DNA from 3 places in the Pseudonocardia sp. DR1-2 genome. Region 2 is predicted to be linked to each of the others. Evidence: predicted binding sites of a transcription regulator. Region 2 holds the regulator's gene; each other region holds the start of a gene.

Region 1 (2,198 bases), on a different contig from region 2:
GCGGTCGGCATCGTGCTCGGGCACGCGGTGATGGTCGGGCTGATGTCGATGACCCCGGTGCACATGGACCACGGCGGCGCGGCGTTGTCGGTCGTCGGGCTGGTGATCAGCCTGCACATCGCGGGGATGTACGCGCTCAGCCCGCTGTTCGGGTGGCTCGCCGACCGGCTCGGACCGGCCCGGGTGCTGGCCGGTGCCGGGGTGCTGCTGCCGCTGGCGGGGGTGGTCTGCGCCCTCGCCGCGCCGACCGCGACCGGCCTGCTGTCGCTGGGCCTGGTGCTGCTCGGTCTGGGCTGGTCGGCAGCGGTGGTGGGCGGGTCGGCGCAGCTCACGTCGTCGCTGGCGGTGGCCGACCGGCCGCGGGTGCAGGGCTCGGTGGACGTGGCGATGAACCTGGCCGGCGCCGCCGCCGGGATCGTGGCCGGGGTGCTCGTGACGGTGTCGTACTACGCGCTGCTCGGCGCGCTGGTGGTCGTGGCGACGGTGCCGTTCCTGCTGGTGGTCGCGCGCCCGGCCCGCACGGGACGCCCGGCGGCCGGCTGAGCGGGACCCTCAGCGACGGCGCTGGTGGAGCCACCAGCGCACCAGCACGACCAGCGCGGACAGCAGCGCGAGCAGCGACACGACCTGCCACGCCAGGGGCGATCCGATGCCGGTCGTCGCGAGGACCTCGTCGGCGACGTCGACCGGGACGGTCGTGAGCAGTTCGGACATATCACCCAGGCTACCGGCTCCGGGCCGTCATCGGGCGGACACCGCACGGAACGGATGACCCGTCTACCCTCGCGGGCGTGCGACTGAGCCACTTCCGGGAACTGATGGAGGGCGAGTTCGGGCCGGTGCGGGCGGCGTCGCTGTCCCGCGACCACGTCTTCGCCGACCTCGGCGGCCGGACCGTCGAGCAGGCGATCGAGGCGGGTCTCGACCTGCGCCGGGTCTGGCGCGCGGTCTGCGCGGCCTACGAGGTCCCACCCGCACGGCGGTAGCGGCGCCCCGGACGGTCGTGGTGACCGCTCGGCTCCCGTGGGCGCCCGGTCGGCGTGTCGCGGTGTCGGATCGAACGCGTGTTCGTCTACGGTTCCGCCAGGGCTCGCGGTACCGGTCCTGCGGCGCGGTGTCGGGCGAGTTGTCCACAGGCGCCGATCCGGGCCCGTAACTGTCAGGGGTACCCCATACCGTTGTGGTGTGCCTCCCCGAAAGACACCAGCAGGACCCGATCGTCGACCACCAGCGAGGAGTCAAGAGATGTCCGCTCCGGACCGCGGCAAGGCGCTCGAACTCGCCCTCGCCCAGATCGAGAAGAACCACGGCAAGGGATCGGTGATGCGCCTGGGCGACCAGGCCCGCGTCCCGATCAGTGCCATCTCCACGGGCTCCATCGCGCTCGACGTCGCGCTCGGCGTCGGGGGCATCCCGCGCGGCCGCGTCGTCGAAATCTACGGCCCGGAGTCCAGCGGTAAGACGACCGTCGCGCTGCACGCCGTCGCGAGCGCGCAGGCGGCCGGAGGCGTCGCGGCGTTCATCGACGCCGAGCACGCGCTCGACCCGGAGTACGCCAAGGCGCTCGGTGTCGACACCGACGACCTGCTGGTCTCCCAGCCGGACACCGGTGAGCAGGCGCTGGAGATCGCGGACATGCTGATCCGCTCCGGCGCGCTCGACATCATCGTCATCGACTCGGTGGCCGCGCTCGTGCCGCGCGCCGAGATCGAGGGCGAGATGGGCGACAGCCACGTCGGTCTGCAGGCCCGGCTGATGAGCCAGGCGCTGCGGAAGATCACCGGTGCGCTCAGCAACTCCGGCACCACCGCGATCTTCATCAACCAGCTGCGCGAGAAGATCGGCGTGATGTTCGGGTCCCCGGAGACCACGACCGGTGGTAAGGCGCTGAAGTTCTACGCGTCGGTCCGCATGGACATCCGCCGCATCGAGACCCTGAAGGACGGCACCGACATGGTCGGCAGCCGGACCCGGGTCAAGGTCGTGAAGAACAAGGTGGCCCCGCCGTTCAAGCAGGCGGAGTTCGACGTGCTCTACGGCGTCGGCATCTCCAAGGAGGGTTCGCTGATCGACGTGGGCGTCGAGCAGGGGATCATCCGCAAGTCCGGTGCCTGGTACACCTACGAGGGCGACCAGATGGGGCAGGGCAAGGAGAACGCCCGCAAGTTCCTCAAGGAGAACCCGGACGTCGCCGCCGA
Region 2 (2,198 bases):
GGACCGGGCGGGGAGCTGTGGCTCGCCGACACCGGCGACAACGGGGCGCGTCGCGGGTCGGTCCGGCTCGTCGTGCTGCCCCCGTCCGGGCCGCCACGGGTGCACGACCTCGTCCACCCCGACGGTCCGCGCGACGTCGAGGCACTGCTGGTCGGCGACGACGGCGTGCCCCTGCTGGTCGACAAGACCACCGGGGCCGCCGGGGTGTACCGGCCCGCCGCGCCGCTGCGCGACGGCGGGGGCCCCGTGGAGCTGCGCCGGGTGGCACAGGTGGTGCTGCCCTGGTCCGGCACCGGCGGCGGGCCGCTCGGGGCCGCCGGGTCGCGTACGGTCACCGGCGGCGGGCTCTCGCCGGCCGGGGCCGGCGGCGGGCGCGCCGCCGTGCTGCGGACCTACACCGACGCCTGGGTGTTCCCGCTGCCCGCCGGCGGACCGGCGACGGCCGACGCGCTGGTCGCGGCCCTGGGCGGGGCACCGCTGCCGGTGCCGTTGCCGGGGGAGGCGCAGGGTGAGGCGATCGCCCCGGACGGCCGGGGCGCGCTGCACTCCGGGAGCGAGGCGCGGGGCCTGACCGCGGCGGCGGTCACGGTCGTCCCGGGCGCGGTGTCCGCGGCGACCGTTCCGCAGGCACCGGTCGTGCCTCAGCCCGCCGCGGTGCCCGAGTACCGCACGTACCCGTCGTGGCTGCCTGCCGCGGGCGGGGCCGCGGCGCTCGGGGCGCTGCTGGCCGCCGGCGCCGTCGCGATGTCCCTGCACGGACGGCGCCGCCGGTCCCGCTGATCGCGGGAGCGGGCGCCGTCCGAGGAGGTCAGAGGCGGCGCAGGACCGCCACGACGCGGCCCAGGATCGACGCGTCGTCACCCGGGATCGGGTCGTAGGCGTCGTTCGCGGGCATCAGCCAGATGTGCCCGTCCTTGCGGCGGAACGTCTTCACGGTCGCCTCGCCGTCGATCATCGCGGCCACGACCTCGCCCTGCTCGGCCACCGGCTGCTGGCGCACGACGACCCAGTCGCCGTCGGTGATCGCGGCGTCGACCATCGAGTCGCCCTTGACGTTGAGCAGGAACAGCGTGCCCTCGCCGACGATCTCGCGCGGCAGCGGGAACACGTCCTGCACGGCCTGCTCGGCCAGGATCGGGCCACCGGCGGCGATGTCGCCGATGAGCGGCACGAACGCCGGGGCCGGCCGCGCGGAACGCAGGTCGGCGGTGTCGGTGTCGGAGTCCGTCCCGTCGGTACCGGCGATCTGCTCCGGGCTGCGGACGTCGACCGCGCGGGTGCGGTTCGGGTCGCGCCGGAGGAAGCCCTTGCGCTCCAGGGTGCGGAGCTGGTGGTGCACCGACGAGGTGGACGTGAGGCCCACCGCGTCACCGATCTCGCGGACGCTGGGCGGGTAGCCGTACCGGTCCACCCAGTCCCGGATGACGGCCAGGACCTTCTTCTGCCGCGGGGTCAGGCCGCGGGTGTCGGCCGCGGGGTCGGGGAACTCCCGGACCTTCGCGGATCCCCGGTCCGCGGCGGTGCCGGTCACGCCGGGACCACCGTGTCCGGTGTCGTCCGCTGCCATCGCATTCGCCTCCTCGGGTACTTACGGCGACGACCCTAGCCGCCACGGGCCCGTTCGCCAAACATGCGTTCGAAGTCGCCCGGGGCGTGTCGTGGATTCCGTCGGGCCGCGGTGGTACAACATCGCACACGCGTTCGATCGAACACTGGTTCGATCGAACGCGGTCCGCGTCGCCGTCCGGCCGCGCGGGGGCGACCGGCAGCGGGAACGGCAGCGGGGGTGGCGATCGTGGGTGCGGCGGTCATCGGGGACGTGACGGTCATCGGGCGGGTCCCGGGGCGCACCGCGACCGACGGGGTGCGGCCCGGCCGGGTGCCGGGCGTCGTGCGCCGTGCGGTGGCCGCGTCGGGTGTCCTGCTCGCCTCGGCGGCCGCGGTCGTCGCGCTCGGGGTGCTCGCCGACGTCGCGGTCGCCTCCCACGGCCCGGCCGGGCCGCCCGCGGTCGGCGCACCACGCTGAGAACGTCCCCGGCACGGGCGACGACCTGCGAAAACGCGGTTGTTGTCGGTGCCGGGTGCTACACCGCTCGTACGCCCGTTCGACCGGGCTCGGGGAAGGGCCGGTCGGGAGCGGGGGAGACGAGACCGCCCGGGGGACGGGCGGTCCGACGGCAGGAGGAACCATGCGAGAG
Region 3 (2,198 bases), on a different contig from region 2:
CGGTGACGGCGACCGCGAGCGGGGAGCCGCCGGACAGGATCGCCGGCAGCACGAACCACAGGAGGATCACGAAGCTCAGCGCCAGGCTGACCAGTGCCGCGAACCCGCGCAGCCGCCCGAGCACCACGACGGCCAGTGCGAACGCCGCCGCCAGCCACCCCAGCGGAGCGCCGCGCTGGAAGTCCACGAGCTGGTAGGAGCCCGCGTCGTCGGGGTTCGCGCCCGACCAGGACAGCGTGACCGGGTCGCCCACCGCGAACCGCGGCGTCGACGGCTCGTTCGGCACCAGCTGCACCAGGTCCCGCCCGGCGCGCGGCCCGTCGGACAGGGCGACCGTCACCCCGGTGCAGCGACGGTCCCCGCCGCCGGGGGAGCAGTCCGCGACCTGCACCGCGGTGACGGTCCCGTGCACCTGCTGGGTGGGTGGGATCTCCGGGACCGGGGTCGCACCCGGCCACAGCAGGGCCACCCCGGCGAGCGTCGCGAGCACGCACGGCACGAGCAGCGCGACCAGCAGTCTGCGCACCCGTCGCCCGGCCGGGGACGCGGCGCCGTGGCCGTGGCCGTGGCCGTGTCCCTGCGCGTGTCCCTGCGCGTGTCCCTGCGCGTGTCCCCGGCCGGGGGCGGGCGGGGCCGCCGGGCCGGGTGTGGTGCCGAGGTCGGCCTGGCCGGGGCAGTCGCCCCAGCCGCCCGGGTGCCCGGGGTGGGGGATGGGACCGGTCTCGGCGCCGTCGGCGGGGTCCGCCGCCGCGCCGCGCGCCGGTGCGGGCCCGGGGCGGTCCTCCACGGGGGCCGGACGCCGCGGGGCCGGAGCGTGGCGGGCCCGGTGCCGCGCCGGTTCGCCACCCGGGAGCCGGTGCCCGCCCGAGGCGCCCGGGGGCCGGTCCTCGGCGCGCCGCCGCCCACCCGTCCGCGGGGCGGCGGGCCGCCCGCCGTCGGGGGCGGACGGGTCGCGCGGGACGGGCGGGGGCGGGGGCACGTCCGCATCCTTGCAAACGATCTTCGACCTGCGGGGTGCCGTTCGCCCGGACGCGACCGCCCGGCGACGACCGGTTGTCCGACGTTCGAACTTGTGTTCGACTGACTCGGTGCGATGGGACGGACAGCAGGTCGGGGCGGACGGTGTCGGGAACGCGACGGCGCTGCCGGGGATGCGGGGGTTGCTGCGCTCGGTGCGCACGCCGGGGTTCGCGGACACGGTGTTCCACGAGGTCGAGGCGCGCTCGGTGCTGAACCGGGTGCCGTCGTCGTCTCCGGTGCCGTTCGGCTGGACGGTCAACCCCTACCGCGGCTGCTCGCACGCGTGCACGTACTGCCTCGTCCCGGAGACCCCGGTACTCACCGCCGACGGCCGGTCGCGGCCGATCGGGGAGCTGTGCCCGGGCGACGAGGTGGTCGGCACCGTCACCGACGGCGGCGGTCGGCGCCGCTTCGTCCGCACCCCGGTGCTCGCGCGCTGGTCGACGCGGCGCCGCGCCCAGGAGGTGACCCTCGACGACGGCACGCGGCTCGTCACCTCCGCCGAGCACCGCTTCCTCACCACCTCCGGCTGGGCGCACGTGCGACCGGGGCGCTGCCGGGCCTCGGCGGACCGGCCGCACCTGAGCCCGGGGACGGCGCTGGTCGGGCCCGGTGCGGCCGCGGTCCCGGGCGGGGCCCGGCCCGACGGATACGCCGAGGGCTGGCTGTGCGGGCTGGTCCGGGCCGACGCGGTGCGCGGCCGGGTGCGGGCCGAGCCGTTCCCGACCGGCTGGGTCGAGCTGGAGGCGCTCGCCCGCGCCCACCACCTGCTGACCGCACGGCCGGCGCCCGTGGCCGCCGGGATGATCGCGGCGCCCGCCCCGTCGCCGGCCGCCTGGCCGCAGCGGCCCGCCCGCGGCTGGACGGCCGGGTTCGTCGGCGGGATCGTCGACGCCTGCGGTGAGGTCTCCGCCGGGGTGCTGCGGATCGTCCCCGGCGACGAGGAGCTCACCCGGGCCTGTGTCGACGCGCTGCGCCGGCTCGGGTTCCGCGTGGCCTCCGAGCCGTCGGCCCGGCCCGGGGTGCGGGCGCTGCGGGTGCTGGGCGGGGTCGCCGAGCAGCTGCGGCTGGTCGCGGTGACCGACCCGGCCGTGGCCCGGGTGCGCGACGTCGGTGGCGCCCGCGTCGAGGAGCCGCCGGGGGGAGCGCCGCGGGTCGTGGCGGTCCGCGACACCGGC

The links. Region 2 encodes LexA, which represses DNA repair genes until DNA is damaged. Its sites were predicted from a motif close to CGAACACGTGTTCG; they were not measured.
Region 1: recA (recombinase RecA) is a predicted target of LexA. The motif match lies at 1,058-1,071, and genes of this name have one in related genera.
Region 3: ND486_RS01025 (intein-containing Rv2578c family radical SAM protein) is a predicted target of LexA. The motif match lies at 1,066-1,079, and genes of this name have one in related genera.

The regions. Positions count from the first base shown of each region.
Region 1 covers NZ_JAMQOF010000004.1:459,461-461,658, reverse strand. The annotation lists gene ND486_RS14455 (MFS transporter) at 1-543, shown strand, start outside; gene ND486_RS14450 (hypothetical protein) at 553-714, opposite strand; gene ND486_RS14445 (DUF3046 domain-containing protein) at 792-986, shown strand; gene recA (recombinase RecA) at 1,246-2,198, shown strand, end outside.
Region 2 covers NZ_JAMQOF010000008.1:176,608-178,805, reverse strand. The annotation lists gene ND486_RS23325 (hypothetical protein) at 1-780, shown strand, start outside; gene lexA (transcriptional repressor LexA) at 809-1,567, opposite strand; gene ND486_RS23315 (hypothetical protein) at 1,796-2,026, shown strand; gene ND486_RS23310 (hypothetical protein) at 2,190-2,198, shown strand, end outside.
Region 3 covers NZ_JAMQOF010000001.1:221,422-223,619, forward strand. The annotation lists gene ND486_RS01020 (YibE/F family protein) at 1-979, opposite strand, end outside; gene ND486_RS01025 (intein-containing Rv2578c family radical SAM protein) at 1,089-2,198, shown strand, end outside.